Regions from separate parts of the Streptosporangium sp. NPDC020145 genome, predicted to be linked through region 1. Evidence: riboswitches for the same ligand, from Rfam matches in the RefSeq annotation. Region 1 holds a riboswitch; each other region holds the start of a gene.
The links. A riboswitch is a leader RNA that binds a small molecule or an ion and turns the genes downstream of it on or off. The one in region 1 is predicted to bind S-adenosylmethionine.
Positions count from the first base shown of each region.

Region 1 (9,737 bases):
CGCCGGACCCGCTGGCCATGCCCTCCGGCTGCGCCTTCCACCCCCGGTGCTCCTACCGTCAGGACAACTGCGTCACCGACGCGCCGCCGCGCTACCGGATCGGGCCGACACGCGACAGCGCCTGCCACTACTGGAGAGAGGTCCTCGATGGCAGCCACGGGTGAACCGATCCTGGAGGTCGGCGGCCTGGTCAAGCACTTCCCGATGTACCAGGGCGTCGTCATGCGGCGGCGGATCGGGGAGATCAGGGCGGTCGACGGGGTGTCCTTCACGCTCAGGCGCGGCGAGACGCTCGGCATCGTCGGTGAGTCGGGCTGCGGCAAGTCCACCCTGGCCAGGCTCCTGATGGCCCTGGAGAGGCCGACCTCGGGCTCGGTGCGGATCAACGGACGCGAGATCACCCGGGCCAGGGGCTCCGAGCTCAGGCAGGTCCGCCGCAACATCCAGATGGTCATGCAGGACCCCTACACCTCGCTCAACCCCAGGATGACCGTCGGCGACATCGTGGGAGAGCCGTACGAGGTCCACAGGAAGGTCGTCCCCAAGCGTGAGCGGCGCCGCATGGTGCAGGAACTGCTTGAGGTGGTCGGTCTCAACCCCGACCACGTGGACCGCTACCCGCACCAGTTCTCCGGCGGTCAGCGGCAGCGCGTCGGCATCGCCAGGGGGCTGGCGCTCAGGCCGGAGATCATCATCTGTGACGAGCCGGTCTCCGCACTCGACGTCTCGATCCAGGCCCAGGTCGTCAACCTGCTCGAACGGTTGCAGGACGAGTTCGGCCTGGCCTACGTCTTCATCGCCCACGACCTGTCGGTCGTCCGTCACGTCTCCGACCGGATCGGCGTGATGTATCTCGGCAAACTGGTCGAACTCGGCGCGGAGGCCGACGTCTGCGAGCGGCCGGCCCACCCCTACACCCAGGCGCTGCTGTCGGCGGTGCCGGTGCCCGACCCCCGGGGCCGCGAGACACGGGGGCGGATCGTCCTGCAGGGCGACCCGCCCTCACCCGCGAACCCGCCGTCGGGCTGCCGCTTCCGCACCCGGTGCTGGAAGGCCAGGGACGTGTGCGCGGAGCAGGAGCCGCCGCTGCAGGCGCGGTTCAGCACCGGGCACGCCGTCGCCTGCCACTTCGTCTGACCCCTCCTCAGAGGGATTCGAGAGGGGCACGGCGGGGGCCCGAGGACAGGCGCACGTGCGCGCCCGGCGGCAGCGCGAGCCGCTGGGAGGCGTCCCCGGCGTTGACCGCGAGCGCGACCAGCCCCGCCGAGTCGGTGAAGGCGACCAGCTCGCCGGGAGACACCGCGGCGAAGGTCTCCCTGAACGGCACGGCGGCGTGCCTCCTGCCCAGCCAGACCACCAGGGAGCCGCCGGGCCGTACGCCCACGACCGCCAGGTCGGCCGCGCTGACCGACAGCTGGACGTTGCCGTGGCCGTCGACAGAGAGGACCTCGCCCTCGACCTCGTCGTCACGCACCAGCGACGTCGGCGCGCGCAGCGCGACCAGCCGCTCCGGCGGGATCGGCGGTCCCAGCTCCGCGAGGGGCAGTCCGGTCGCCACCCGCGCCGCCACGGGGGCGAAGACGTCACGGCCGTGGAAGGTCGGAGAGACCGGCTTCCTGAACAGGTCCTCGTTGGTGAGCTCGTAGGCCGTCCGCGCCCCGCCCGCGGCGGAGACCGCCCACGAGAGCACCCCGTTGTCGGGGCCGAGGAAGACGTGTTCGCCGGCCTCGATCGCCACGGCTCTGCGCGAGGCGCCGACCGGGCTCACCGCGGCGACGTGGACGCCGGGCGGGAGATGGGGGATCGTCTGGGCCAGGATCGCCGCGGCGCGCCGTACGTCTCCGGTGGGGACCAGGTGGCACACGTCGATGATCCGGGCCTGCGGCGCCGTCAGGACGATCACACCGTGGCAGGCGGCGACGTAGCCGTCCGCCAGCCCGTAGTCGGTGAGAAGGGTGATCACTGGAGTCACATCTGGTGACTGTACGTCTCCGAACCGGCCATGAACAGCAGGAAATTCCCGACTATCCTGGCATCGCGCGGAGCCGTACGGCCTGCGGGGGCGCGACGGGAGGCGACAGCGATGGACGATGTGCCACCTCCCGGCGAGGGGACGGGACCGGAGAACGCTCCCAGGCCCCTCACCGAGAAGGAACGGGAACTGCTGGCCTTCGAGCGCCGCTGGTGGCGCCGTCCCGGGGCCAAGGAGCAGGCGGTGCGGGAGGCCTTCGGCATCTCGGCGACCCGCTACTACCAGCTGCTCGCCGAGCTGATCGACCGGCCGGAGGCGCTCGCCCACGACCCGATGCTGATCAAGCGCCTGCGCAGGCTCCGCGAGACGCGCAGACGCGAGCGTGCGGCCAGGAGACGGGGACTACGTCCCTGACGTCCGGGGTAGAGCCGGTCATGCGCGCCTGACGCCGCGCCGTACGATCCTGGCCTGACGACGAGCGGGAGAACACCCCATGGAGACCCCCGAAGGACTGCGCGCGATCCTGGCCGACCCCGCCGGAGCGGTGATCGGCCTCGACTTCGACGGCACGCTCTCCCCGATCGTGCCCGACCCCGACGCGGCCAGGATCCACCCGCGCGGCCCGGAGCTGCTGGCCAGGCTGGGCGGACGGGTCCGCGCCGTGGCGGTCGTGACGGGCCGTCCCGCCGCGACGGCCGTCGAGTACGGCTCGCTGGCCGAGGTGCCCGGGGTGGTCGTGCTCGGCCACTACGGTCTCGAACGCTGGGAGGCGGGCACGCTCACCGCCCCGCCCGTCCACCCCGGCCTGGACAGGGCCAGGGCCGAGCTGCCCCGGCTGATCGAGGGCGTCGCGGGCGCCAGGTTCGAGGACAAGGAGCGCTCGGTCGCCGTGCACACCCGGGGGACCGCCGAACCGCAGGCCACGCTTGAGGCGCTGCGCGACCCGGTCGCCAAGCTCGCGGCCGAGGTGGGGCTGGCGGTCGAGCCGGGCAAGTTCGTGCTGGAGCTGCGGCCTCCGGGGACGGACAAGGGGGCGGCGCTCGGTGCCTTCCTCGCCGAACGCGGGGCGCGCTCGGTGCTGTTCGCCGGTGACGACCTGGGGGATTTGGCGGCCTTCGCCGCCGTACGGGCCTCGGGGCTGCCCGGCGTGACGGTGTTCAGCGGTTCGGCCGAGGCGAGCGCGGAGGTCGCCGCCCAGGCCGACATCGTCGTGGACGGCCCGGAGGGGGTGATGGACCTGCTGGCGTCGATCGCCGATGCCATTGAACGTTAAGTGACCGACAAGTGGGGACGGTTAACGTCCCCGGCATGAGAAAACTCGCCTTCGCCGCCGCCGTGCTCGCCGGCGCCACCCTGTTCACCGTTCCCCAGGCGGCCTCGGCCTCGACCGCGCAGGCCTCGGGAACCCTCACCTTCCGCGGCATGACCCTCAAGCTTCCCTCGGGCTGGCGGGTATACGGCGGCGCCGACGGCGTCAAGGTGGTCACGGGAAGGTGCGCGAAGCCGCACTCGGCGTATTTCACCCCGAACTGTGAGGCGTTCTGGGTCTTCGGCCCCAAGCAGATCAAGTACGGGCGTGAGCTGTTCTCCGCCTACCGGGGGGACCAGCCGTACTACCCCGCCACCGATGTGCAGCGCTGCCCGTTCGACGCCAAGAGCGGCCAGACGTTCGGCAACGCGTACGCCTCGGGGCTGCGGCAGGTGGGACGCGGGCACAAGGCCGCCTTCAAGGGCTGGCGCGGCGAGTGCTACAGCTACAACGGCAGCAAGCGGACCGGGACCTTCCACCAGCGTGAGTGGTTCCTGCCCACCTCGAAGATCCTCGTCGTGGACGTGTGGGACAACCCGCGCCTGGCGTCGGTGCTCGCGGCGGCTACCTGGAGCTGACCAGAATGCCGCCGACGGCCAGCACGATCATCACGGGCACCATGAGGAAGGCCTGCTGGGTGCCGGACACGTCGGCGAGCGCTCCCAGCAGGAAGGGCCCGACACCTGTCGCCGAACTCGAATAGAGGGAGGCGACGCCCGTCGCCCGCTCGGGACGTCCGGCCGTGGCCGTCAGCACCCGTGAGAGCGCGAGCGGGAAGTGCAGCGAGACCCCCACTCCTGAGACGAGCAGCCCCGCGTAGGCCGCCGGCGGGGCCGTACTCGTCCAGAACAGCAGCCAGCCGACGAAGGTGAGCCCCAGTGCGCCGATGAGCAGTGAGGAGGGCGGGATCCGCAACGCCAGCCTGGCCCCGCCGAAGCGCCCGAGCGCCAGCCCGGCGGTGAAGGCGGTCAGCGCGCTCGCCGCGACCGCCGCGGACAGGCCCGTGTTGTCGCTGACCAGCTTGGCCGCCCAGAGGTTGAACGAGAACTCAAGCCCGACGCAGCAGAACAGCACCGCCCCCGCCAGGTGGAAGCGCATGCCGAGCCCCGGGGAACCCGCGCTCCCGGAGGGCGCCGCCTGCTCCTCCCGGGCGGGCGTGGGAACCCACACGCGGCCCATGGCGAGCGCGAGCAGCACGGTCAGCAGCGGGGTGAGCAGCAGCGCCGTCCGCCAGCCGAGCGCGCTCTGCGCCGCGAGACTGACGACGAACGGGGCGAACAGGCCGATGGTCCCGCCGACCGCGTTGGCCTCACTGATCGCCGACGGCCCCGCGGGACCGTGGTGCCGGCCGAGGACGGACATGCTCGTGTAGAGACTGATCGAGCCCATCCCGCCCGCCAGGCAGTACGCGAGGAGCGTGACCTGCGGTGTGTGGCCGAGGACGACCAGCAGCACCCCCACGTTCATCCCGGTCAGGCCCGTCCAGACGGTGACGCGCGTGCCGAGGCGGCGGGTCAGCCGGGGCAGCGCGAGGCCGGTCAGGACGCCGCCGACGGCCATCATGGTGCCGTGCAGCCCGGCGACCGTCTGCGAGAGGCCCAGTTCGGCGCGGAGCATGGGCAGGGCGGCGCTGAGGCCGTACAGGTAGGTGGCGAAGACACCGAGCTGCAGGTAGACGAGCCAGGTCGGACGGTCACGGGTGAGCCTGGCGGTCACGGGTTCCCCCGAACGTCAATGAAGCGCGAAGTCCCCTGAACTATCTCATATCAGGGCAAAATCTCAGCCGAGTGCGGCGAGCTGGTCAGCGAACCAGCGCTGCGGGGGAAGGGCGGTCGCCAGACGGGCCAGCCTGTCCCCCCGGACGGCGCGCTCGTGCTCGGGCATGACGAGGCCCTCGTGGATGGCCCGCGCCGTGGCCGAGACGTCGTAGGGGTTCACCAGCAGCGCGTCCGCGCCTAGCTCGGCCGCGGCCCCCGCCTCGCGCGACAGGACCAGAGCGCTGTTCGGGGACAGCACCGGCCCCTCCTTGGCCACCAGGTTCATCCCGTCGCGGATCGGGTTGACCAGCATCACGTCGGCCAGCCGGTAGGCGGCCAGCGACCGGGGATAGTCGTCCTGGACGTTGAGGATCAGCGGATCCCAGTCCTCGGTGGCGTACTCGTCCTCGATCTCCGAGGCGCAACGCTGCACCGCCGCGGTGTACTCACGGTATTCGGGCAGGTCGTGGCGGGAGGGGTAGGCGAAGGCCAGGTGCACGACCCTGCCGTGCCACTCGGGGTGCGCCGCGAGGAACTCCCGGTAGGCGATCAGGCCCCTGACGATGTTCTTCGACAGCTCGGTCCTGTCGATGCGCACGATCAGCCTGCGGTCGCCGACCAGCTCGCGCAGGGCGGCCATGTGGGACTCGACGTCGGGCTCGCGGGCGCGTTCCCACAGCGCCCGGCCGTCCACACCCAGGCCGTGCACGCCGATCCGGGTGGTCCGGCCCGCGTGGGTCACCGTACGGCCCGCGCGCTCGACCCGCGCGTCCAGGACGCTCTCGCAGCAGTCCATGAAGGCCCCGGCCCAGCGGTCGGTCAGGAAACCCGCCTGGTCGGCGCCCAGGATGCCCTCAAGCAACTCGGCGGCGACCTCGTCGGGCAGCAGGCCGAAGTACTCGGGAGGGGCCCAGGGCGTGTGGGAGAAGTGGGAGACGCGCAGGTCGGGCCGTTCGCTCCTGAGCATCGCCGGGACCAGGGCCAGGTGGTAGTCCTGCACCATGACCTTGGCGCCGTGCGAGGCCTCCTCGGCCAGCGCCATCGCGAACGCCTCGTTGTAGGCCTGGTAGGACTCCCACTCCCTGCCGAACCTGGCGTCGAAGTGCGGCCTGTTCGGGGTGTCGTAGAGCAGGTGGTGGACGAACCACAGGGTCGAGTTGGCGACCGCGTTGTAGGCCCGCTGGAAGGTCGCCGGGGGGATGTCGAGCATCCGCAGCGCCCCGGTCTCGTATCCCGCCTGGTCGAGCCGCCCCCCGGGAGCGAGCCGTACGGCACCGCGGTCGCCGTCGGACAGGGCGGCGCAGACCCACAGGACGTCGAGCTCCTTGGACACCTCGGACAGGCCGGAGACCAGGCCGCCGCCGCCCCTGCGCATGCTCAGCGCGCCGCCCTCCGACATGGTGAAGGAGACCGGGCCGCGGTTCGAGGCCACCAAAATCCCACTCATCTGACCTCCTCGCCCGGGAGGACGTGGCTTGTCCCGAAGGTTAACCAAACGATAACCGGCGACCATAGGATGTCGAGCGACCGTGACCGTTGATGGGAACCCGTGATGGCGCTGGACGAGACGACCGAGGAACTTGCCCGTGCGGCCGCCGGAGGCGACCACCGGGCACTGGGCGAACTGCTGAAGCGGATCGAGCCCGAGGTGCTACGGCACTGCGGGCGGATCCTCCCCTACCGGCAGGACGCCGAGGAGGCCTGTCAGGACACCCTGCTCGCCGTGGCCCGCAACATCGCCAGGTTCGAGGGGCGGGCGCGGTTCAGCACGTGGCTGCACATCGTGACCGCCAACTGCGCGCGCACCACCTACCGCTCGCTCAAACGGCGTTCCGCCGAGCAGAGCTCGGAGGAGTTGCCGCTGCACAACAAGCCCGACGTCGCCAGGGTGAGTGTGATCGCGGGCTCCCGCCTCGACCTGCTCGACGCGATGGAGGCCCTTGAGGCGGACAAGCCCGACCTGGCCCAGGCGCTGGTGCTGCGCGACATCTGCCAGCTCGACTACAACGAGGTCGCCGAGCAGCTCGGCATCCCCCTCGGCACCGCCAAGTCGCGCATCCACCAGGCCCGCAAGTACGTCCAGGGAGCGCTCGGCGACGCCTACGGCTTCTGAGGTTTGTCCGGTTAATGACACACTTCATCTCGTTTGGTGAGACAACTGGTCAGGAGGGGCACAAGGCGAGGTAGAGTGCTTGAGACCTGCATGTCAGGTCCACAACTGAACATTGCTCATCCAGAGGGGTGGAGGGACCGGCCCTGCGAAGCCCCGGCAACCCTCCCGGTTCAAGACTCGCGATCTGGCGAGGGGTCGACCGGGACAGGTGCCAATTCCGGTCTGTGACCAGGGTGGTCGCAGACGAAGATGAGGGAAAGGCCTCGCTTCATGGCGCTCGCGAACACCGCAACCACCACCGCTCTTGACTTCGGTCCCGCCGTCGCTCTCTCCTGTCGTGAGTGTGGTGCCCGCTACGACCTCGGTCCCAGCTTCGCCTGTATCGAGTGTTTCGGGCCCCTTGAGATCGCCTACGACTTCGGGAACGTCACCCGGGAACAGATCTCGCAGGGGCCGGCCAACATCTGGCGCTACCGCTCCCTCCTGCCCGTCCCGGCGGACGTCGCCTCCAAGCCCAACACCGAGCCCGGCTGGACCAGGCTCGTCAAGGCCGACAACCTGGCGCGTGAGCTGGGCCTGCGCTCGCTGCACGTGAAGGACGACTCGGGCAACCCCACGCACTCCTTCAAGGACCGCGTGGTCGCCATCGCCGTCGAGGCGGCCAGGAACTTCGGCTTCCACACCCTGTCCTGCTCCTCGACCGGCAACCTGGCGGGCGCGGTGACCTCCGCCGCCGCCAGGACCGGGCTCGACGCCTGCGTGTTCATCCCCGCCGACCTCGAACAGGGCAAGATCGTCATGGCCTCCGTGTACGGCGGCAAGCTGATCGGCATCGACGGCACCTACGACGACGTCAACCGCTTCTGTTCCGAGCTCATCGGTGACGAGCTCGGCGACAAGTGGGGCTTCGTCAACGTCAACCTCAGGCCCTACTACGCCGAGGGCTCCAAGACCCTGGCCTACGAGATCGCCGAGCAGCTCGGCTGGCGGATCCCCGACCAGATCGTCATCCCGGTCGCCTCCGGCTCCCAGCTCACGAAGATCGACAAGGCGTTCAAGGAGCTGATCGCCCTCGGTCTCGTCGAGGACACGCCGTACAAGATCTTCGGCGCCCAGGCCGAGGGGTGCTCCCCGGTCTCCGCGGCCTACAAGGCGGGCCACGACGTGATCCGCCCCGTCAAGCCCGACACGATCGCCAAGTCGCTGGCCATCGGCAACCCGGCTGACGGGCCCTACGTGCTCGACATCGCCAGGCGCACCGGCGGCGGGGTCGAGGACGTCACCGACCCCGAGATCGTGGACGCCATCCGCCTGCTCGCCAGGACGGAGGGCATCTTCGCCGAGACGGCGGGCGGTGTCACCGTCGGGGTGCTGCGCAAGCTGGTCGAGTCGGGTCGGCTCGACCCTGACGCGGAGACCGTGGTCCTCAACACAGGTGACGGCCTGAAGACCCTTGACGCGGTCGCTGACCAGGCACGTCCCACCGCTGTCATCCGGCCCTCACTCGACGCGTTCCGCGCTGTCGTCGCCTAGAGCTCTGAAAGGTACTGAATTATGAGTGTTTCTGTACGGATTCCGACGATTCTCCGTACGTACACCGGCGGCGCGGCCGAGGTGAACGGCGAGGGCGGGACCCTGCGTGAGGTTCTGCAGAAGCTCGACGCCGACTTCCCCGGGATCGGTGCCCGTATTCTCGATGAATCGGGCAAGATTCGCCGTTTTGTGAACGTCTATGTCGGTGATGAGGATGTCCGTTTCGCCGACAACCTCGACACGGTGACGCCGTCCGGCGTTCAGGTCTCCATCATTCCGGCGGTCGCCGGAGGCTGATCCCGGCGGAGGCCGCGCGGGGCCCTGGGCGGGCCCTGGGCGGCCTCCTGGGGCCCGATGTCGTCCACTGTCATGGAACGGCGCCCCTAGAACACCCTCACGACACCCGCACCGGCCTGGCCGCGTGCGGGTGTCGTCTTTTGTGATGCAAGCTCACATTTTTGCGCGAAGACATAATGTAATATTTAACTAACTAGTAGTGATAGCAAAACTATGTTGGCGTGTTGAATGCGTCCGTAAAGCGGTAGTTTGCTGGTTGACTCTGTTGCCCCACGGGCTCTCACAGGTATGGTCGAGGGCGATCGACGTAGGCGATGTCTCCGCCTCGGAGATTGAGGACCTCGCGAGAGGAATGGGCGACGTCCTCAAGCCCAGTAAGAGGAGTCGGAAGTGGCGCAAGGCACCGTCAAATGGTTCAACGCGGACAAGGGCTACGGCTTCATCGCGGTAGACGGTGGTAAGGATGTTTTCGTCCATTACTCCGCGATCATGATGGATGGCTACCGTGCGCTCGAACAGGGCCAGAGGGTCGAGTTCGAGATCACGCAGGGACAGAAGGGACCTCAGGCGGAATCGGTCCGGACGGTCTGATCTCGTCCTCCGTCAGCTCGTCGGGAACCCGCTGGCGCATCCCGCGGCAGCGCAGTTCGCGCGGATCGCCCTCGGCATGTCGGCCCGGCTCGTCGCTCCCATCGGCGGGCCGGGCCTTCGCCTAAGCTGACACTCAGGTCAAAGGTCCTTGGCTTGCACTCGTCG
Region 1 is NZ_JBEXZT010000014.1:18,508-28,244, forward strand. Features, by position in the region: gene ABZ463_RS24175 (ABC transporter ATP-binding protein) at 1-164, shown strand, start outside; gene ABZ463_RS24180 (dipeptide ABC transporter ATP-binding protein) at 148-1,137, shown strand; gene ABZ463_RS24185 (SAM-dependent chlorinase/fluorinase) at 1,145-1,972, opposite strand; gene ABZ463_RS24190 (DUF3263 domain-containing protein) at 2,084-2,386, shown strand; gene otsB (trehalose-phosphatase) at 2,466-3,245, shown strand; gene ABZ463_RS24200 (hypothetical protein) at 3,281-3,859, shown strand; gene ABZ463_RS24205 (MFS transporter) at 3,846-4,997, opposite strand; gene ABZ463_RS24210 (trehalose-6-phosphate synthase) at 5,061-6,485, opposite strand; gene ABZ463_RS24215 (RNA polymerase sigma factor) at 6,591-7,151, shown strand; SAM riboswitch class I at 7,265-7,407, shown strand; gene thrC (threonine synthase) at 7,422-8,684, shown strand; gene ABZ463_RS24225 (MoaD/ThiS family protein) at 8,706-8,981, shown strand; gene ABZ463_RS24230 (cold-shock protein) at 9,372-9,572, shown strand.

Region 2 (9,737 bases), on a different contig from region 1:
GCCGAGCGCGGCTGGGCCGCCCCCGGGATCCACCCGGCGGTCCCGTCGGCGGGTGCCCGCCGCCTGGCCTGAGGACGACCGGTCCGGGAACCGGAACGGCGCTCTCGAAGCGTCCCAAAACCCCGCGGACATCAAAAGACGACACGGCCGCCTCCGAGAACATAAGCAAGACGGCCACCCGGGAACACGACAGCGACCAGGAAGCGAGACGGCCGCCGGTGGACCGGCGGAGGACAACGTGGCGCTCCGAGAACGCGACAGCGCCGAAACGTCTCAGGAGGTGGTCGCGAGTTTGGGCACCGCGCCGAGCAGTTCCCTCGTGTAGTCGTGCCTGGGCAGGAAGAACACCTCGTCCACGTGCCCGTCCTCGACGACCCGTCCCTCGCGCATGACCACGACCCGGTCGCTGATGTGGTGGACGACCCCCAGGTCGTGCGAGATGAAGATCAGGGCGGTCCCGTCGGCCGCCTGGATCTCGCCGAGCAGGTCGAGCACCTGGGCCTGTACGGAGACGTCCAGCGCGGAGACCGGTTCGTCGCAGACGAGCACCCGTGGCCGGGGGGCCAGGGCTCTGGCGATGGCGACCCGCTGCCGCTGGCCGCCGGACAGCGCCCGAGGGTGACGTCCCGCGATGTCCGCGGGCAGCCCGACCCGTTCGAGCAGTTCGGCGACCCCGGCGGCGCGTTCCCGTCCCGGCCCGCCGAGAGGCTCGGCGACGAGACGGCCGACGGTGTAGCGGGGGTCGAAGGAGTCCAGAGGGTTCTGCGAGATCACCTGGATGACGGAGCGGCGGGGGCGGCGTTCCCGTTCGGACAGCTCCGACCAGGGGGAGCCGTCCAGCCGTACCCGCCCGGCGACGGGCCTCATCAGGCCCATCACGAGCCGGGCGACGGTCGTCTTGCCCGACCCCGACTCCCCCACGACACCGACGGTCTCTCCCGCGTGGACCTCGAAGGAGACGTCGTCGACCACCCGGCGGGAGCCGTACTCGGCCGACAGGCCTCTGACCTCGACGACCGGTGAGCCGTGGTCGACCTTCCGTTCCGGCAGCGGGGTGCGCAGCGGGACGCCGCCGGTGGCGATGGCCGACAGGCGGGTTCCCCTTGAGGCGGCGGACGGTACGGCGGCCAGCAGCAGTCTGGTGTAGTCCCGCTCCGGGGCGGAGAGCACCCGGCCGGTCGGTCCCTCCTCGACGACCACGCCGTCCTTCATGACGAGCACCCGGTCGGCGATGGAGGAGACGACTGCCAGGTCGTGGCTGATCATCAGCAGCGCGGTGCCCTCGGCCCTGCGCGCGGCCAGCAGGCGCAGGATCTGGGCCTGTACGGTGACGTCGAGGGCGGTGGTCGGCTCGTCCGCGATGAGCAGCGGCGGGCCCGCCGCGATGGCCGAGGCGATCAGCGCTCGCTGGCGCAGCCCGCCGGACAGCTGGTGGGGGTACTGCCCGGCCCGCAGCTCAGGTTCCGGGACGCCGACCGCGTCGAGCAGTTCGAGCACCCTTTCCTTACGGCCCGCCCGGGGCACGACGTCGTGGGCGGCGAGCACCTCGGCGATCTCGGCTCCGACGGTGCGCAGCGGGTCGAGGGAGACGAGGGCGTCCTGGAGTACGAGCCCGGCGAAGCGCCCGCGCAGCCTGCGCCAGTCACGTGGCCCGAACCGGCGGGCGTCCCTTCCCCTGACGTCGAACCTTCCCGCCGTCACGGTCGCGCCCTGTCCGGTCAGCCCGACCAGGGTCCTGGCGGTCACGCTCTTGCCCGATCCGGACTCCCCCACGATCGCCACGCACTCGCCTTCGGCGATCGACAGGTTCACTCCCCTGACAGCCTCGACCCCCGCCCTGGGGAAGGTCACACGCAGGTCCTCGATCTCGATGAGGTTCACGGGAGTCTCCCCTCGAAACGGCGTTGGAGGCGTCGTCCGACCACGGTCAGGCTGACGACGGTCAGCGTGACGGACAGGCCGGGGAAGAGCACGGTCCACCAGGCCACACGCAGGTAGTTGCGTGCCTCGGCCAGCATCGAGCCCCATTCGGGGTCGGGTGGCTGGGGGCCCATGCCGAGGAAGCTGAGTCCCGAGGTGGCGATGATGGCGGTGCCCATGCCGATGGTGGCGAGTACCGGCAGCGGCCCCAGGATGTTGGGCAGCACGTGCCGTGCGACCAGGACCGGCCGGCGCAGTCCGAGGGTGACGGCCTGTTCCACGTAGCCGGAGCGGCGCACGACGAAGGTCTGCCCTCTGATGACGCGGGCGTAGTTGGGCAGCTGGACCAGTCCGATCGCGATGATCACGTTGCCCGCGCCGGGGCCGGTGACGCTGATGACGAGCATGGCGAGCAACAGTTCGGGGAAGCTGGCCAGCACGTCGAACAGCCGGCTGAGCGGCTCGTCGACGTAGCGGGGGGACAGCCCGGCCAGCGCGCCGAGGACGGTGCCCAGGACGGTGGCGAACAGGATGGCCGCGGCGCCGATGCCGAGCGAGTACCCCGCGCCGTGGACGACCCGGGAGAACACGTCGCGGCCGAGGTGGTCGGTGCCGAACCAGTGCGGCGCGCTCGGCGGGGCGAGCGCGTGCAGTGGGTCGGCGGCCAGCGGGTCGGCGTCGCTCAGCAGGCCCGGGGCCAGGGCGGCGACCGCGACGACGGCGAGGATGAGCAGTGAGACCGCCTGTCCGGGGCGCACACCGTACCGGCGTGGGACGACGGCGGGAACCGGCCCGTCGCCGGTCGGCGGCGGCGCCGTGGCCTGTTCCCTGTCGGAGACGGTCATCGGCCCTTCCTCAACCGGGGGTCGATCACGAGGTAGGCGAGGTCCACGAGGGTGCTGACCGTCACGTAGACCGCGGCGGCCAGCATGATGACCGCCATGACCACCGGCATGTCCTTGCCGGTGACCGCGACGAGGGTGATCTGGCCCAGGCCGGGCCTGCCGAAGACGGCCTCGACGACGATCGCCCCACCGAGCAGGACGCCGACGAACCAGCCGGTGAGGGTCACGGCGGGCAGCAGCGCGTGCCGCAGGGCGTGCCTGGCGACGAGTCGCCACTCGGTGATGCCGCGCGAGCGGGCGGTCACCGCGAACGGTTCCTCAAGCGCCCGTTCCAGGCCTTCGCGCAGCACCTGGCCGAGTGTTCCGGCGATCTGCAGGCCGAGGGCCAGGGCGGGCAGCACGAGGGAGGCGAAGCCGCGGTCGCCGGAGACGGGGAACCAGCCGAGGGTGAAGGAGAAGACGGCCAGGAGCAGGAGACCGGCCAGGAACGGCGGGACCGAGGCGGCGGTCAGCTCGGAGAGTCCGGCGAGCCCGCCGGCCCAGGAGCGGCGCCCCGCGGTGGTCAGCGCGAGTACCAGGGCGATCGCGACGCCGAAGGCCGCCGCGGTGAGCGCGAGCCTGACGGTCGGCCAGACCTGCGAGGACAGGATCTCGGCGACGTCGCGCTGCAGGACGTAGGAGCGGCCGAGGTCTCCGTGCAGCAGCCGCAGCAGGTAGTCGGCGTACTGCTGCGGGACGGGGCGGTCGAGCCCCCATTCGGCGACGATCGCGGCCCGCCGCTGCGGGGTGTCGAGGCCGTCGGCGATGAGGACGTCCACGGTGTCGCCGGGGACGAGCAACAGCGCGGCGTAGGCCGCGGTGGCGGCGACCCAGAGCACGACGAGTCCTGCTCCGAGCCGCCTGACCACCGGGCCGGTCCACCCGGCGGCGGCCAGCCCCCGCCGCCGGGTGAGTGTGAGGGTGCTCACGTGCCTGTCCGGACGTCGTAAGCACTGTTGGGGGTGCCGGAGACCGGCTCGAAGGTGATCCCGGTGACCCCGGCGCCGTAGGCGACCTGGTCCGCCGGGACGTAGAGCGGCAGCAGCAGCGCCTCCTCCGCGACGACGGTCCGCTGTGCCCTCGCGTAGAGCTCCTTGCGTCTGGCCTGGTCGGAGGTGGTCGAGGCCTCGGCGAGCAGCTTGTCCAGGTCCGCGTTCTCGAAGTGGGTGCGGTTGATCGCGGCGCCCTTCGGCAGGATCAGGTTGAGCGCGGCCCCCGCGTCGGTGTCGCCGCGCGAGTTCTGGAACAGTTCGTACTGGTCGTCCTCCAGGGCCTTCTGCTGGGTGCCCTGGTCGACCACCTTGGGCTGGAAGTCGATGCCCGCGCTCTGTTTGACCGCGGCCTGTACGGCCTGCGCGAGGACGTCGCGGCGGTCCCTGACGTAGGGGGCCGACTCGACGGATCGGACGGTCAGCCGCTTGCCGTCCTTGACCCGGAAGCCCTCGGCGTCGCGTTCGGTCCAGCCCGCCTCGTCGAGCAGTTCGTTGGCCCGTCGCGTGTCGTTGCCGTAGGTGTTCTCCAGGGAGGCGTCGTAGAACTGCGGGCTGCCCTGGCCGACGATGCTCCAGGCTCGCCTGGCCGTGCCCTGGTAGACCGAGTTGAGCACGGTGTCCACGTCCACGGCGTCCCTGAAGGCCTCTCGCACCCGTTTGTCGTCGAAGGGCGGGTGCGAGACGTTGAAGTAGTAGGAGAACGCGCTGCCCGAGTTGAGGCTGGTCTCCACCCTCACACCGGGGTCGGCCTTGAGCAGGCCGAGTTCGGTGGCGGGCACTCCCTCGATCACCTGGACCTGTCCCGAGGTGAGCGCGCCGACCCGGACCGCCGCCTCGGGCAGGAACCGGTAGGTGATCTCCGCCAGGTAGGCGGGTCCCTGGTGCGCGGCGTTGGGCGGCGCCCAGTTGTAGGCGGGGTTGCGCCGGTAGTGGGCCTCCTGGCCGGGGGTGAACCGGTCGAGGATGAACGGTCCCGTGCCGACGAGGTCGGGACCGCCCGCCTTGAGGTCCTTGGCGTTCCTCAGCGACTTCGGGGAGACCTGTCCGGCGTACGGCGAGGCCAGGAAGTCCAGGAACAGGGCGTCGGGCGCCTTGAGTGTGATCTTCAGCGTGTAGGGGTCCGTCACTTCGGCCGAGGAGTACTCACGCAGCTGGATGCCGGCGACGGCGGGGTTGTACCCGGGCGTGACGAGCTGGTCGAGGTTGGCCTTGACCGAGGCCGCGTCGAACTTCTCCCCGTCGTGGAAGGTCACGTCCCTTCTGAGCTTGAAGGTGTAGGTGAGGCCGTCCTTGGAGACCTCCCACGAGGTGGCCAGCCACGGCAGGAACTCACCGTCCCTGCCCCTGGCGACGAGCGCGTCGAACTGGTTGTGCACCAGCAGCCTGGCCTTGTTCTGGCCCCACTGCTGGGGGTTGAACGTGATGGGCTGCGTCTCGATCGCCCACACCAGCGAGTCCCCCTCGGTGCCGCCGCCTGAGGCCGGGTTCGCGGCCCCGGTCTCGGTTCCGCACGCGGCGAGCGTCAGCACCCCGGCCAGAGCCAGGACGCCCCGTTGCGCTTTCACTTACCTTCTCCTCGGGGAGTCGTGCGCCGCCTCAGGCGACATGTCTGATCTCGGTGGTGACGGCCTCGGACAGCACGATCCGGGCCAGGGCGTCGGCGTGGCGGAAGAGCGGGGCGTCGAGGCCGGGTCTGGCGAAGCCGCCGGTGACCCGTCCGCCGACGACCCAGGGGCCGAAGGCGAACCTGCGGGGGTGCGGGGTGTCGAGGCGGTCGAGCAGGCGGCGGTCGGCGGGCCGTACCCTCAGCAGGCCCGACGACTCGTCGATCTCGCCGCGGTCGCGCAGCGCGGAGATCAGCGGGTCGGTCGAGCGGCTCACGCTGGGTGCGGGCAGCCTGGCCTCGACGAGGGACCTGGCGGTGACGGCGCCGGGCAGGGTGGGGCTCTGCGCGACCCATCGCCCGCCGCGGTGCTCGACCCTGACGTCGGCGCCGAGGAAGGTGACCACGCCCGCCCTGGCCAGGGCCTTGAGCTCCTCAAGCCGGGGGCCGGGCGGACCGCTGGCGACGTAGCTGAAGAAGCCCTCGAACCACCGGTCGGAGATTCCCCGTTCGGCGAGGACACCGTTGACGGACAGTAATCCGAGGATCAGGGCGTGGTCGGCACTGTACGCGGAGTCGGAGCGTCGTTGCAGGTCGGCGGCCATGTAGCCGTCCATCCACCGCCGCAGTCCCGCCTGGTCGCCGAAGCGGATCCGCTCCAGCGGCCGGTCGAGCCGGTCCAGGTCGAGCCGGTCGGCGTGCCGGGGTACGGCCTTGCGGATCAGCAGCCGCATCCCGGGGCTGCGCCATTCCTCTGCGGCGAACCGTTCGGCGAACTCCGGCCAACCGGTCCTGACCCGTTTCGGATGGCTGTTGAGGAGTTCGTGGTAGTAGGCGAAGGCGAGTTCCTTGGCGGCCAGGGGCCACACGTCCCGCCGGAAGTTCCACGGCCCCTCCCCCAGCGCCCCCGCCGTCAGGAAGCGCGGCGCGGGCGGCCGGAGCCCCTGGAAGCGGTAGGCGGTCTTGGCGTGGTACGGCACACCGCGCCGTGACCCCACGTGCAGCAGCGGTTCCCGCCCGCTGGGCAGGTAGACGAGTTCCCCGTCGTGTTCCCTGACGAACCGGCCGCCCCTTCCCGAGGTGAGCAGCACCATCAGGTCGACGAAGGCCAGTCCCAGGCCGCGCACGATCACCGGTTCACCGGCGGGCAGCCGGTCCAGGCCGAGGTCGAGGTCCGCGGTGTAGCCGGTCGGCAGGTAGCGCAGGCCGCTCTCCCTTGCCAGGGCCGTCAGCCCGCGTTCCTCCGCCGCCGGGGTGACGTCGCCGTGTCCCTGCGCGAGGATCACGGCGCCCACCTCAAGGGTCGTCCCGTCCTCAAGCCGTACGGCCTGGCCTCCCGGGACGTCGGTCAGGTCGAGTGCCCGGGTCCGGTGCACGTGCACCCGGACACCGCGGGGGGCGGTGTCCACGGCTCGCCGGAAGGCGTGGGTGAGGTAGGCGTTCTGCACGGGCCGGGGGACGAAGCGTCCGGGGTCGCAGCCGAGCCACTCGGCCAGCGAGGGGCCGGGGCGGATCGGGCCGACGCACCGGACGGACTCGTCGGTGAAGAGCGTCACGTCGGCGGCGGCGGAGTTCATCCAGAGCAGGTCGGGTTGCCGCTCGCGCCAGACCCTGCCGCCGCCCGGCGGGTAGGGGTCGATCACGTGGACGTCGAGCGACGGCCAGCTGAGCAGTTCGGCGGCGTTGGCGCAGATCCGCTCGACCAGGCAGGTGCCGGTCGGCCCGGCGCCGACGATCGCGATGGAGGCGCTCACGCCGACCACTCCCCTCTCGTACGGTCCGTCACAGCGCTGCTCTTCGATGGGGCAGGTCCCAGTCGGGGGTGGCGGGCTCGACCGGTACCCGCCACGGGTCGGTCTCCCCCGTGGGGGAGGCGAGCACGGTGAGGTCGGTGTTCTCGCGGAAGGCGGGGTGCTGGTAGAGGTCCCTGGCGTAGTCCCACAGGTTGGGGAAGGCGGTCAGCGGGCGCTCGCTGATCCTGGCCGACGGGTTGTCGCTCACGTCGAACCTGACCAGGGTGGGCCAGAGCCGTACGTCGGACTCGGTGATCGCGGAGCCGAACAGGAACCTGCGGCCGGCGAGCCTGGCGTCGAGTTCGTCGAGGAAGCCGATCACGGCCTTCCTCGCCCGGTGGTACTCCGGTTCGGTCGTGGCGGCGGAGACCCGGCCCGCGGCGGTGTTGGCGTACTCGTAGACGCGCGCGTTGAGCGCGTCGATCTCGGGCCGCAGTTCCTCGGGGTAGAGGTCGGCCTCGGGGTCGCCGCCGAAGCGTGTGCCCAGGTCGATGGTGATGTCCGGGAAGTTGTTGCTGACGATGCGCCCCCCGTGCCGGTCCCACAGCACCGGCACGGAGACGTGTCCGTCGAATCCGGGTTCGGTCGCCTCGTAGGCCTGCCTGAGGGTCGCGAAGCCGTTGACCGGGTCGGCGCCGCGCCGCTCGCGGAACGCCCACCCCCTGCCGTCCCGCTCGTCGTCCACGTAGGACAGCGAGACGACGTCCTGCAGCCCTTTGAGGGAACGCACGATCGCCGTACGCTGCGCGTAGGGGCAGACCGCCGCGACGTAGAGGTGGTAGCGCCCGGCCTCGGCGGGGAACTCCCCGGTGCCGTCGTCGGTGATCCGTCCCTGGAAGGGGTAGCGGGGGCCGGGCCTGCCACCGGGCCGGTAGCGGCCGTGGGTGTCCAGGTCCACTGGGCTGGCGTAGTTGAGTGTGATCTCGGACATGTGACACTCCCAGGGCATGCCTCGGTGACCCGTGCGGGTCCGCGCTTGCGGCACGCCGACCGTGCCACCCGGTCCTCCCCGGGGGCACCCCGCCGCGGTGCGAGGGTTGCCGGTCAGCGAGCCGGGGCTTTGCACTGACACTCTTAACCTAGTTAGACGGTAGGAAATACATAGATCTCTGTCAACCCTTAAAGTCGGGGGATGTCTCATGAGATCGTCCGCGTGGTCTACCGCAAGTACGACGGCTCGCTGCACTGGAACCACCCGGCCCTGCTCCTCGGCGAGGACGAACACGGCGTGTGGGTCGGCTGCCCGCCCGGCAGCAGCGGCAGGCGGGGGCAGGAGCCGCCCGTCGTCTGGGACGAGCCGTTCGTGATCCTCTTCCCCCGTGACGCCTGGTGGACGGCCACCTTCAACGCGGCGCCGTACAAGGCCGAGATCTACTGTGACGTCTCGACCGTGCCGCGCTGGGACGGCGACGAGGTGACCATGGTCGACCTCGACCTCGACGTGATCCGCATGCGCAAGGACGGCCGGGTGCTCCTGGACGACGAGGACGAGTTCGAGGAGCACCAGGTCCGCTACGCCTACCCCAGGGAGATCGTGGAGGGCGCCCGCGCCTCGGCCGCCGCGCTGATGGAGGCCGTCACCGCCAGGACGGCCCCCTTCGCCTCACCTCCGCACTGGCTCTCCCTGGTCTCCGGGAACCGCTGAGAAGGACGTCACCGCCCCGGGCTCCACCGGCCCGCCGACCGCTCCCTGGAGTCGGGGTGGGTGACGAAGTTCGGCGAGAGCCGCTCCTGGTCGTAGTACCGGTGGAAGACCGGGGTCGCGGCCCCCGAGATGGGCGGGACGATCCAGCTCCAGTCGGCCGGGCAGGTCCTGCCCGCGCTCTCCTCCCGCGCCACGTGCGTCAGGAAGCGCCTGGACTCGGCGTGGTGGTCGGTCATGGTGACCCCCGCCCTGTCGAAGGAGTACAGGACCGCCACGTTCAGCTCGACCAGCGCGTGGTCGCGCCACAGCGAACGCTCGTTACGGGTGTCCAGGCCGAGCCGCGCGGCGACCAGGGGCACCAGGTTGTAGCGGTCGGGGTCCGCGAGGTTGCGCGCCCCGATCTCGGTCCCCATGTACCAGCCGTTGAACGGCGCGGCCCGGTAGCAGACCCCGCCGATCTCCAGGCACATGTTCGAGATCGCCGGTACGGCGTGCCAGCGCAGCCCCAGCCGCTCGAACCACGGATAGGCCGGGTGGGACAGCGGCACCTCGAGCACCGCGTCCCCGGGGATCGTGGACAGCACAGGCGGCCCGTCGCCCATCGAGACCGCCAGGGGAAGCACGTCGAAGGGCGTGCCCCGGCCGCCCGGCCAGCCGAGTTTACGGGCCATCGTGGTGAACCCGGCGTTGCGCGGATCACCGACGACCGAACCGTCGTCCATCGCGTACCCCGCGTAACGGATGAGCTGCTCGTTCCAGATCCTCGGCCCCGGCGCCCCCGGCCGGTCCTGGGCGAAGATCGTGATCATCGGCCGGATCCGGCCGTCGGAGACGGCCTCACGGAGATGGTCGACGCACTCGACGGCGACCCCCTCGACCGTGTTCACCCGGCGCCGGTCG
Region 2 is NZ_JBEXZT010000004.1:271,641-281,377, reverse strand. Features, by position in the region: gene galK (galactokinase) at 1-72, shown strand, start outside; gene ABZ463_RS09450 (ABC transporter ATP-binding protein) at 274-1,881, opposite strand; gene ABZ463_RS09445 (ABC transporter permease) at 1,878-2,765, opposite strand; gene ABZ463_RS09440 (ABC transporter permease) at 2,762-3,733, opposite strand; gene ABZ463_RS09435 (ABC transporter substrate-binding protein) at 3,730-5,361, opposite strand; gene ABZ463_RS09430 (FAD/NAD(P)-binding protein) at 5,393-7,153, opposite strand; gene ABZ463_RS09425 (glutathione S-transferase C-terminal domain-containing protein) at 7,182-8,123, opposite strand; SAM riboswitch class IV at 8,160-8,272, opposite strand; gene ABZ463_RS09420 (DUF402 domain-containing protein) at 8,325-8,837, shown strand; gene ABZ463_RS09415 (nitric oxide synthase oxygenase) at 8,846-9,737, opposite strand, start outside.
Region 2: linked by a shared signal. The riboswitch ahead of ABZ463_RS09425 (glutathione S-transferase C-terminal domain-containing protein) and the one ahead of thrC (threonine synthase) in region 1 are both predicted to bind S-adenosylmethionine.

Region 3 (9,737 bases), on a different contig from region 1:
CGGTGTCTCGGTCCTCGGCGCCGTCCTGGCCAACCAGGTCGCGACCGGCATCGCCGAGGGCCTGGCCAAGGCCGGGATCGGGGCCTCGGGTGCCGGGGGTGGGCGCAGCACCCTCAACATCCAGGCCCTGCCCGAGCCGATCAAGGAGGTCGTGCGGGCCGCGTACGGCGACGCCACCGGGCACATCTTCCTCATCTCGGCCGCCGTGGCCATGGTCGGCGTGGTCGCCGCGCTGTTCCTCAAGCCCATCAGGCTGCGGGACAGTGTGGACCTGCCCACGGACGTGAAGACGGGGGAGAAGGCCGCCACGGTCGGCTGAACGCGTGGGAGCCCGGCGGACGAACGAGTTCGCCGGGCTTTCGCGTGAAAACGGTTTCGGACACGGTCCGAATTAACGCGTGGAATACACGACGCCGACGGGCGATGAACATTTCTTCTCGGCACTCGGAATCATTGCGTGTCGTTTTATCGTGGTCACATACTGATGTTCGTTCTGGCGGAAAATCGCCCCTTGCGAGCGCGTCGTACGTGAACTGTCTCCACCCGCCGTCGTTCGATGTGGGAGGCAAGGTCGATGGCCAGACGATTACGTTGGGACCTCGGACCGGGCGAGGACGAGGAGCCGGTGGACGACGGGTCCGTCAACGGGGTGTACGTGATCGCCTGCGTCCTGCTGTGCGTCGGATGGGCTTTCACGACCATCCTGGGGGTGCGGGTGGGCGCGTCGAACCTCGACATGTATCTTCACGGCGGTCGGACCACCGCGACGGCGATGTCCACCAGAACCGTGAAGGCAGGGGAGAGCTACCAACTCACCAAGGTCAACTTCTTTGTGAAGGACGTCCGGCGTTTCGCCGAGATCCGGGGGAGTTACGCCGAGGGTGAGAAGGTCTCGATCGTCTATGACGCAGACGATCCGAGTGTGGTCAACAGGGAGTTCAGGCTCGTTTTCGACCTGCTGCTGCTCGGCGCGTTTTTCGTCATGACCCTCTACGCGGTTTTCGCGGGCCTTCGCCGGCTGTGGAAGAAGCGACGTCGGCCCGGGCTCGCGAAAAGCTGACCCGTCACCGGGTGGCGGTCGCCGAGTTCCTGCGGCCGAAGATCAACAGGAACGGGATCGTGCACAGCAGCGGCCCGGCGATCGCCAGGGGCCGCTCCAGCCACCAGATCAGCGTCGGCGGGATCTGACTGCCGGGCGGTGAGCCGGTCAGCCCCCAGAACACCCCGTTCAGGATCGCCATGCCGGTGGTGTGGAACAGGAACAGCTGCAGCGCGAACCGGTTGATCGTGGTGTTGACCCACCCCCAGCGAGGCCGTTCGAGCAGCCGTTCCATCGCGGGCCGCAGCACCTCGACCAGGCCGATCTGGAAGATCAGCAGGGCCACGATGACGAAGGTCGGCGGAGCCATGTTCGACAGCTTGTCGCCGGGAACCCCGACCATCGACCCCGGGTAGATGCCCGAGTAGACCAGGCCGACCAGGGCGAACAGCCCGGTCCACAGGGTCGCGACGTCCAGTCTGCGGGGCATCGCGACCATCCGGTCGTAGAAGAAGCCCGCCTGGTGGGCCAGACCCCACACGATCACCATGTTGAGCCAGCCGATGGCCTCAAGGCCGTACCGCAGCCGCAGCACGTCGACCACCAGCGCCGCGCCGCCGAGCCAGATGAGCACCAGTACGTCGAAGCGCCGGTGCAGCCACAGCATCACGGGCAGCAGGGCGACCAGCATCAGGTAGACGCCGATGAACCACAGCGGGCTCAGCACCAGGAGCACGGCCCGGCCGATCCACGGCACGTCGAAGATCAACCAGATGACCCCGCCGAAGGCGAGCCACGCGAAGGACAGCGCCAGCGCCGGGATCGCCAGGGCCCGGATGCGCCGCCACACGAAGGCGCCGATGCCGACCCCGCGTTCACAGGCGCGGTTCCACGACATCAGGTGGACGTATCCGCCCACGTAGAAGAAGAGCGGCAGCACCTGGAAGAGCCAGGTGAGGATCCACAACCCCGAGGTGAAACCGAGCGGGCTGGTCGGGGAGGGGCCGGCCGGCCCCCACTGCAGGATCGTGAACGCCCAGTGCCAGACCACGACGACGATCAGGCTGACCGCGCGGAGCCAGTCGATGTACTTGTCCCGCTTCGGGCCTCCGATGCGGGAAGCGGCGTCCACGCGCTCGCTCATGTCCCCCCTTCCGCGCTCCGGGTCACTTGTCGATGTCACCGACCACGAAGAACATCGACCCCAGGATGGCCACCATGTCGGAAACCAGATGTCCAGGCAACATCTCTCTCAGCACCTGGACGTTGTTGTAGGAGGCGGACCGGAGCTTCAGCCGCCAGGGGGTCTTCTCGCCACGAGAGACCAGATAGTAGCCGTTGATGCCGAGTGGATTCTCCGTCCAGGCGTAGACATGGCCCTCGGGGACCTTCAGCACCTTGGGCAGACGCTGGTTGATCGGCCCCCTCGGCAGGGACCGCAGCCGCTCCACACAGACGTCGGCCAGGTCGAGGGAGACGCGGACCTGTTCGAGCAGCACCTCGAAGCGGGCGTTGCAGTCTCCCGCGGAACGGGTCACGACCTTGACCGGCAGTTCGCCGTAGGCGAGGTAGGGGTCGTCCCTGCGCAGGTCGAGGCCGACGCCGGAGGCACGGGCGATGGGGCCGCTGACGCCGTACTGCATGATCGTCTCGCGGTCGAGCACCCCGACGCCGACCGTGCGGGCCAGGAAGATCTCGTTCCCGCTGATCAGGGCCTCGATGTCGGGCAGGCGGCGCCGTACGTCGGCGACGGCCAGGGTCACCCGGTCGAGCCAGCCGTACGGCAGGTCCTCCTTGAGGCCGCCGACCCGGTTGAACATGTAGTGCATCCGGCCGCCGGAGATCTCCTCCATCACGGCCTGGAGGGTCTCGCGCTCGCGGAAGGCGTAGAAGACGGGGGTGATCGCGCCCAGTTCGAGGGGGTAGGAGCCGAGGAACATCAGGTGGCTGAGCACCCGGTTCAGCTCGGCCATCAGGGTGCGCGCCCACACGGCCCTGACGGGGACCTCCATGCCGAGCATCCGCTCGACCGCGAGCACGACGCCCAGCTCGTTGGCGAACGCCGACAGCCAGTCGTGCCGGTTGGCCAGCACGATGATCTGCCGGTAGTCCCTGACCTCGAACAGCTTCTCCGCGCCCCGGTGCATGTAGCCGACGATCGGCTCGGCGGCGCTGATCCGTTCGCCGTCCAGCGTCAGGCGCAGGCGTAGCACGCCGTGGGTCGAGGGGTGCTGCGGGCCGATGTTCAGGACCATGTCCTCGGTGGCCAGCTCCTTGCCGGCCGCCGCCGCTCCCGCGACGGCGTCGGCTCCGGCCCCGATCCCCACGTTCACTTCCCGGGGCTCAGTCATAGGCCCCATGCTGTCACGTCAGCGGCGCGTGACGAGATCCCGCAGGGCCTCGACGAGACGGTCGACGTGCTCGGTGGTGCTGCCGACGCCGATGGAGGCGCGCACCGCGGAGGCGGTGACGTCGTCGCAGCCGCCGTCCTTGGCGCCGAGCAGGTGCCTGACGAAGGGGTGGGCGCAGAACTTGCCGTCCCGCACGCCGATGCCGTACTCGCCGGACAGCGTCTCGGCCACCTCACGGGCGGTGAAGCCGTCCACGACGAAGGAGACGATGCCGACGCGGGCGTGGTCGGGGCCCCACAGGGACAGCTCGTGCACACCCTCGATCCCGGCCAGACCGGTGCGCAGGCGGGCCAGCAGACGCTCCTCCTCGCGCACCAGCACGTCCCAGCCGGTCGCGCTCAGCGCGTCGCAGGCGGCGGCCAGCGCGATGGCGCCCAGCACGTTCGGCGTGCCCGCCTCGTGACGGGCCTCGGGGTCGTCGTGCCAGTCGGTCGTCTCGTCCTCGACGGCCCTGACGGCCCCGCCGCCCCGGAGGTACGGCTCGGCGACCGAGAGCCAGTCGGAGCGGCCGATCAGCGCGCCGGTGCCGAACGGGGCGTAGAGCTTGTGACCGGAGAAGACCACGTAGTCCAGGTCGAGCGCGGTCAGGTTGAGGCGGCGGTGCGGGACGAGCTGGGCGGCGTCGACCAGGACGCGGGCGCCGTGGCGGTGGGCGATGTGGGCCAGCGCGGCGATCGGCCACAGCTCGCCGGTCACGTTGGAGGCGGCGGTGACGACCAGCAGCTTGGGGCCGTCGATCGCGGCCAGCGCGTCGTCGGCGGCGCGGACGGCCTCACCGGGGAAGGCCGGGGCGGGCAGCCGTACGACGTCGGCCCAGGGCAGGAGCGAGGCGTGGTGCTCGGTCTCGAAGACCACCACGGTGGTCCCGGCGGGCAGGCTGCGGGCCAGCAGGTTGGTGGCGTCGGTGGTGTTCCTCGTGAAGATCACCGCGTCGTCGGGGCGGGCCCCGACGAAGGCCCGCACGGTGTGCCTGGCCTGCTCGTAGCGGGCGGTGGTCAGCTGGGAGGCGTATCCGGCGCCGCGGTGGACGCTGGAGTAGGCCGGGAGCGCGGCGGCGACGGCGGCGCTCACCGGCTCAAGACAGGGGGCGCTGGCGGCGTAGTCGAGGTTGGCGTACGGCACCAGCCTGCCGCCCTTGACGGGCACCTCAAGGTCGGCGCCGAGGACCGCGGGGATCGGCCGGTCGTCGGGGACACGGGTCGCCGGGACGGTCACGGTCTCGGCGGCGGCGGAGGTGAAGATCGTCAGTGTGGACACGCCAAAGCTCCTTGGAGGTCATCGGACCCCAAGCCATGGCCTTGGTGCTGGAGCCCGCGCTTGCCCGGCACACCTCGTGCCGGACCAGGTCCTCACCCGGGGCACCCCGCCGCGGACGCGAGGGTTGCCGGCCAGCTAGCCGGGGCTTGTCGCTGGCACTCATGACCTACGAACCGGACTATACCCACACAGAGGCGGTGCTTGGCAAGTCTGCGGGAAGGGGTCCGGAGGGCTGGAGTTTCGGCGGTGATCCTGAGGAACTTCCGGTTCTGTCCGATCGTCTGGAGCTGTGACCGTGAACGCCCGTCAGGTCACGCGCCGCGCGCGGGCGGCGCTCTCCCCACCGAAACTGGAGGACCCGATGGACTGGGTGGCCGACCCGGCGAGCTGGATAGGTCTGCTCACGCTGATCGCTCTGGAGATCGTGCTGGGCATCGACAACATCATCTTCATCTCGATCCTGGCGGGGAAACTCCCGCCGGAACAGCGTGACAACGCCCGCAGACTGGGCCTGCTCGCCGCCCTGGTCAGCCGCCTGGCGTTGCTGCTCGCCCTGTCCTGGGTGGTACGGCTCACCGCCCCGCTCTTTGAGATCTTCGGGCACGAGATATCAGGACGCGACCTGATCCTGATCCTCGGCGGGCTGTTCCTGCTGGTCAAGAGCGTTCACGAGATCCACGGCCACACCGAGAACGGCGAGGACCACTCCGGCGGCCGGAAGGCGGCGGCCTCCTTCGGCATGGTGATCCTGCAGATCATGGTGCTGGACATCGTCTTCTCCCTCGACTCGGTGATCACCGCGGTCGGCATGGTCGACGAGCTGGCCATCATGGTCATCGCGGTCATCGTCGCGGTCGTGGTGATGCTCTTCGCCTCGGGGCCGATCAGCCGTTTCGTGGACAAGCACCCGACGATCAAGATGCTGGCGCTGTCGTTCCTGGTGCTGATCGGCGTCGTGCTGCTCGCGGAGGGTTTCGGACAGCACATCTCCAAGGGCTACATCTACTTCGCGATGGCGTTCTCGCTGGTGGTCGAGCTGCTCAACATCCGGGCCCGCCGTCGTTCCCGGGCCGTCGAGAAGACTCCGGAGCCCTAGCATGGGTTTGTGCGTTTTGACCCATGGAGTCCGGAATTCGTCGCCTACCCCTATGACGCCTACGCCGAGCTGAGACAGCGGCCGGTCACCTTCTTCGAGCCGACCGGCCAGTGGCTGGTCGCCCGGCACGCCGACGTCAACGCGTTGCTGCGCGACCGGAGACTCGGCCGGTCCTACCTGCACGTGGCCACGCACGCCGAGTTCGGCAGACCGGAGGAGCCGCCCTTCCTCGACCCGTTCTGGCGGGTGGTCAGGGCCGGGATGCTCGACGTCGAGCCGCCCGTCCACACCCGCCTGCGCCGCCTGGTCTCCCGGGCGTTCACCCCGCGGATGGTCGAGGCGCTGCGGCCCAAGGTCGCCTCGATCGCCACGGGGCTGGTCGAGGACTTCGTGGCACGTGGCGGCGGCGACCTCATCGCGGAGGTCGCCGAACCGCTCCCGGTGACCGTGATCGCTGAGATGCTCGGCGTCCCCGAGGCGGACCGGCACCTGCTGCGGCCCTGGTCGGCCGACATCTGCGGGATGTACGAGCTCAACCCGTCGCCCGAGACGCAGCGCACCGCCGTACGGGCGGCGGAGGAGTTCTCCGGCTACCTGTCGGAGCTGGCCCGCGCCCGCCGGGCGAACCCCGGCGACGACCTGATCAGCGCCCTGGCCCTGGTCGCCGACGGCGGTGACACCCTGACCGAGGAGGAGCTGGTCGGCACCTGCGTGCTGCTGCTCAACGCGGGTCACGAGGCGACCGTCAACGTCACCGGAATCGGCTGGTGGTCGCTGTTCCGCAACCCGGCCGAGCTGGAACGGCTGCGCGCCGACCACGGCCTGCTGCCCACGGCGATCGAGGAGCTGATGCGCTGGGACACCCCGCTGCAGATGTTCGAGCGCTGGGTCCTTGAGGACATCTCGGTCGGCGGGGTGGACATCCCACGTGGCGCGGAGGTGGCGCTGCTGTTCGGATCGGCCAACCGGGACCCCGAGGTGTTCGCCGACCCCGACCGCCTCGACCTCGGCCGTACGGAGAACCCGCACATCTCCTTCGGCGCGGGCATCCACTTCTGTCTGGGCGCCCCGCTGGCCAGGATCGAGCTGGCCGAGTCGTTCGGCGCCCTGCTGCGCCTGGCTCCCCGGATGGAACTCGCCACCGAGCCCACCTGGAACCCCGGCTACGTCATCCGGGGCCTGACGGCTCTGGAGGCACGGGTCTGAGGTCTCACGCGGCCCCCGGGCGCCCGCCTGACAGCAGGCGCTCGGCGGGCCGCTCGACGAGGCGGTGCAGCGCCCAGGCCAGCAGTACGGCCAGCGGCAGCGCCGTCAGCGTCACCAGGAGCGCGTGCGCCGGGGTGCGCCCGAGCACCCGGTTGACCAGGCTGATCGTCGGCTGGTGCACCAGGTAGAAGGCAAAGGAGATCTCCCCGAGCCAGACCAGGACGGGCAGGCGCAGCGGCGAACGCTTCTCGCGCACGTCGGCCGTCGCGGCGGCGGCGATCAGCACGGCGAACGGTCCCGCCATCCACGCCACCCAGCCCGCGCGCTGCCAGACCAGCGGGACGGTCGCGTAGGCGACCAGGACCAGGACGACGGCCACGGGCAGGCCGGGTCCCCGCCAGCGGCCTTCCTTGACCATCAGCGCCACGGTCATGCCGAGTGCGAACTCCAGTGCCCTGGTCACCGGGAAGATCCAGACGAACCAGTAACCGATGCTTTCCGGCATCGAGAAGCTGACAAACGGGACCACCCATGTTCCGGCCCACAACCCCGCCGAGGTCAGCAGGAGCCGGTTTCCTGGAATACGTCGAAGAAGCGGCAGCAGAAGCGGGAAAACCGCATAAAACGCCATTTCGCAGGAGAGTGACCAGGAAGGGGTGTTGCCGCCGAAGTAATAGGTTTCGTCCGGTACCCAGGCCTGAAGGAGGAAAAATCCGCTCATGGCCGGTCCCGGCGCCACGACGCGTCCCGCCACGGTCAACAGGGCCAGGACGGCGATCCAGGTGACCATGTGACTCGGGACGATCCTGGCGGCCCGTCGCCGCCAGAACGCCCACGCCCGGTCTCCCGGCCTGGACGACCAGGTCAGCACCATGCCGGACAGCACGAAGAAGAACGGCACCCCGGAGGAGCCCGCGGAGAAGACCGCCCCGAGAAAGCGCTGTGTTCCGGGGTCATCCGTTATGCCGCCGGTGAACAGATGAAAACCGAAAACAGCAAATGCCGCGAACCACCTCAAACCCGTCAGGGAGGGGAGGCGGGGGGCTTTTTCCCTGGCCGCGGGAGGAGCCATGGTCTCTTTCACGCGAACCTCGTCACGGTCGCTGTCGGCCGACGCCGTGGACCGGCATGGCGGGATCACACCAAGTAGAACGATCCAGACAATAGCGAACAGCCGCGACCTCCACGATCCCCGTTTTCCGGGAACAGGGGTGACCGCTTGTTTCCGAAGCTCATGGAGTTGTGTTTCAGGCCCGATCATTTGTTTCGGGCCTGCGACGACCGGCCTCCGGCCGCCGAGGAAACACCGCCAGGGCCGGGAGCCGCCCGCCGTACGGCCCCGGCCGCCGGGAAACCGCGTGTCAGGTCAGGCCGTCGAGGACCTTGGCCTCCTTGGCCGGGTCGAGGCCGACCGAGGGGCGGTCGGCCCTGAGCGCCGGGTCGCCCTCCACCTTGAGCCACTCCCAGGTGTCGGCGACCGTCTCCCGCAGCGGACGGCAGACGAGCCCCGCCTCGTGGGCGGCCGAGACGTCCCCGTCGTGCAGGCCGTCGTCCTCGCCGCCCTCGGGCAGCCAGACCGGCAGCTCGGTCCACGCGGCGATGCCCGCCTCCTCGATCACCTCGGCGGGGGTCCAGACCAGCTCGGCGTCGGAGCCGGTCACCCTGATGATCTCGTCGAGCAGCTCGCCCATGGTGGCGTGCCCGGGGTGGCTGACCGTGTTGAAGGCGCCGCCGACACCCCGTTGCGCCGCCCCGAGCATCCAGATCGCGATGTCCCTGGCGTCGATGTACTGCAGCGGACGGCCCGGCCTGCCCGGCGCCAGCACCCGGCCGCCCCGCTCGACGCGGCGCAGCCACCAGGGCAGCCGCCCGATGTTCTCGTAGGGGCCGATCACCAGCCCGGCGCGGGCGAGCAGGGCGCGCTCGCCGAAGACCCGCAGAACGGCCATCTCGCCGCCGCGCTTGGCCTCCGCGTAGTCGTCGGCAGCCTCGGAGTCGGGGTCGCTCTCGACCACCTGGGCGCTCTCATCGGCCCCCGGTGGGATCGGCCAACTGTGGACCGACCTGCTGGACACGTATCCGTAGTGGCCGACCCGCCCGTCCAGCAGCCCGCACGCCTCGGCGACGACCTTCGGCGCCCTGCTCCAGGTGTCGACGACCGCGTCCCACTCACGACCGTCAAGGGCCGCACGCAGCGCCTCGCGGTCGGTCCTGTCCGCGACGAGCGTCTCGACGCCCGCCCCCGCCGTCCCTGGTGGGAGGGGATTTCTGCCCCGGTTGACGATGGTGACCTCGTCGCCCCGTCGCACCGCCTCCTCAACGACGGCCCGGCCGACGAAGTGCGTGCCACCCAATACAAGAAGCCTCATGCCGACCATCCTCATCGCGCCGGCCCCGCCACCCCAGCGAATTCACCACGGGCGTATCCGTACGGTCAGGGCCGTGACTGGCGCAGCCAGCCGAAGGCGCCGAGGCCGTGGGGGTCGATCAGCTCCGCCTCAAGGGAGGCCCGTGACAGGGCGCGCAGATACCCCACCGGGTCCCAGCCCGCCAGGTCGAGGGGCGGGCGGGCGCCGGTGACGCCCAGGGCGCGCAGGGCCTCCCGCTGGGTGGTCAACGTCGTCGTGACCGCCCCGACCCGCTCGCCCGCCGCCGCGCAGGCGTCCAGCGCGACGTGCGCGGTGATGTCGCACGACCCGTCGGGGACCGGCGCCACGGCCGCGCCGCC
Region 3 is NZ_JBEXZT010000020.1:82,859-92,595, forward strand. Features, by position in the region: gene ABZ463_RS29305 (MDR family MFS transporter) at 1-319, shown strand, start outside; gene ABZ463_RS29310 (DUF3592 domain-containing protein) at 650-1,060, shown strand; gene ABZ463_RS29315 (acyltransferase) at 1,065-2,183, opposite strand; gene ABZ463_RS29320 (NADH-quinone oxidoreductase subunit D) at 2,206-3,390, opposite strand; gene ABZ463_RS29325 (aminotransferase class V-fold PLP-dependent enzyme) at 3,409-4,665, opposite strand; SAM riboswitch class IV at 4,759-4,874, opposite strand; gene ABZ463_RS29330 (TerC family protein) at 5,069-5,803, shown strand; gene ABZ463_RS29335 (cytochrome P450) at 5,813-7,009, shown strand; gene ABZ463_RS29340 (acyltransferase) at 7,014-8,093, opposite strand; gene ABZ463_RS29345 (NAD-dependent epimerase/dehydratase family protein) at 8,371-9,378, opposite strand; gene ABZ463_RS29350 (SAM-dependent methyltransferase) at 9,444-9,737, opposite strand, start outside.
Region 3: linked by a shared signal. The riboswitch ahead of ABZ463_RS29325 (aminotransferase class V-fold PLP-dependent enzyme) and the one ahead of thrC (threonine synthase) in region 1 are both predicted to bind S-adenosylmethionine.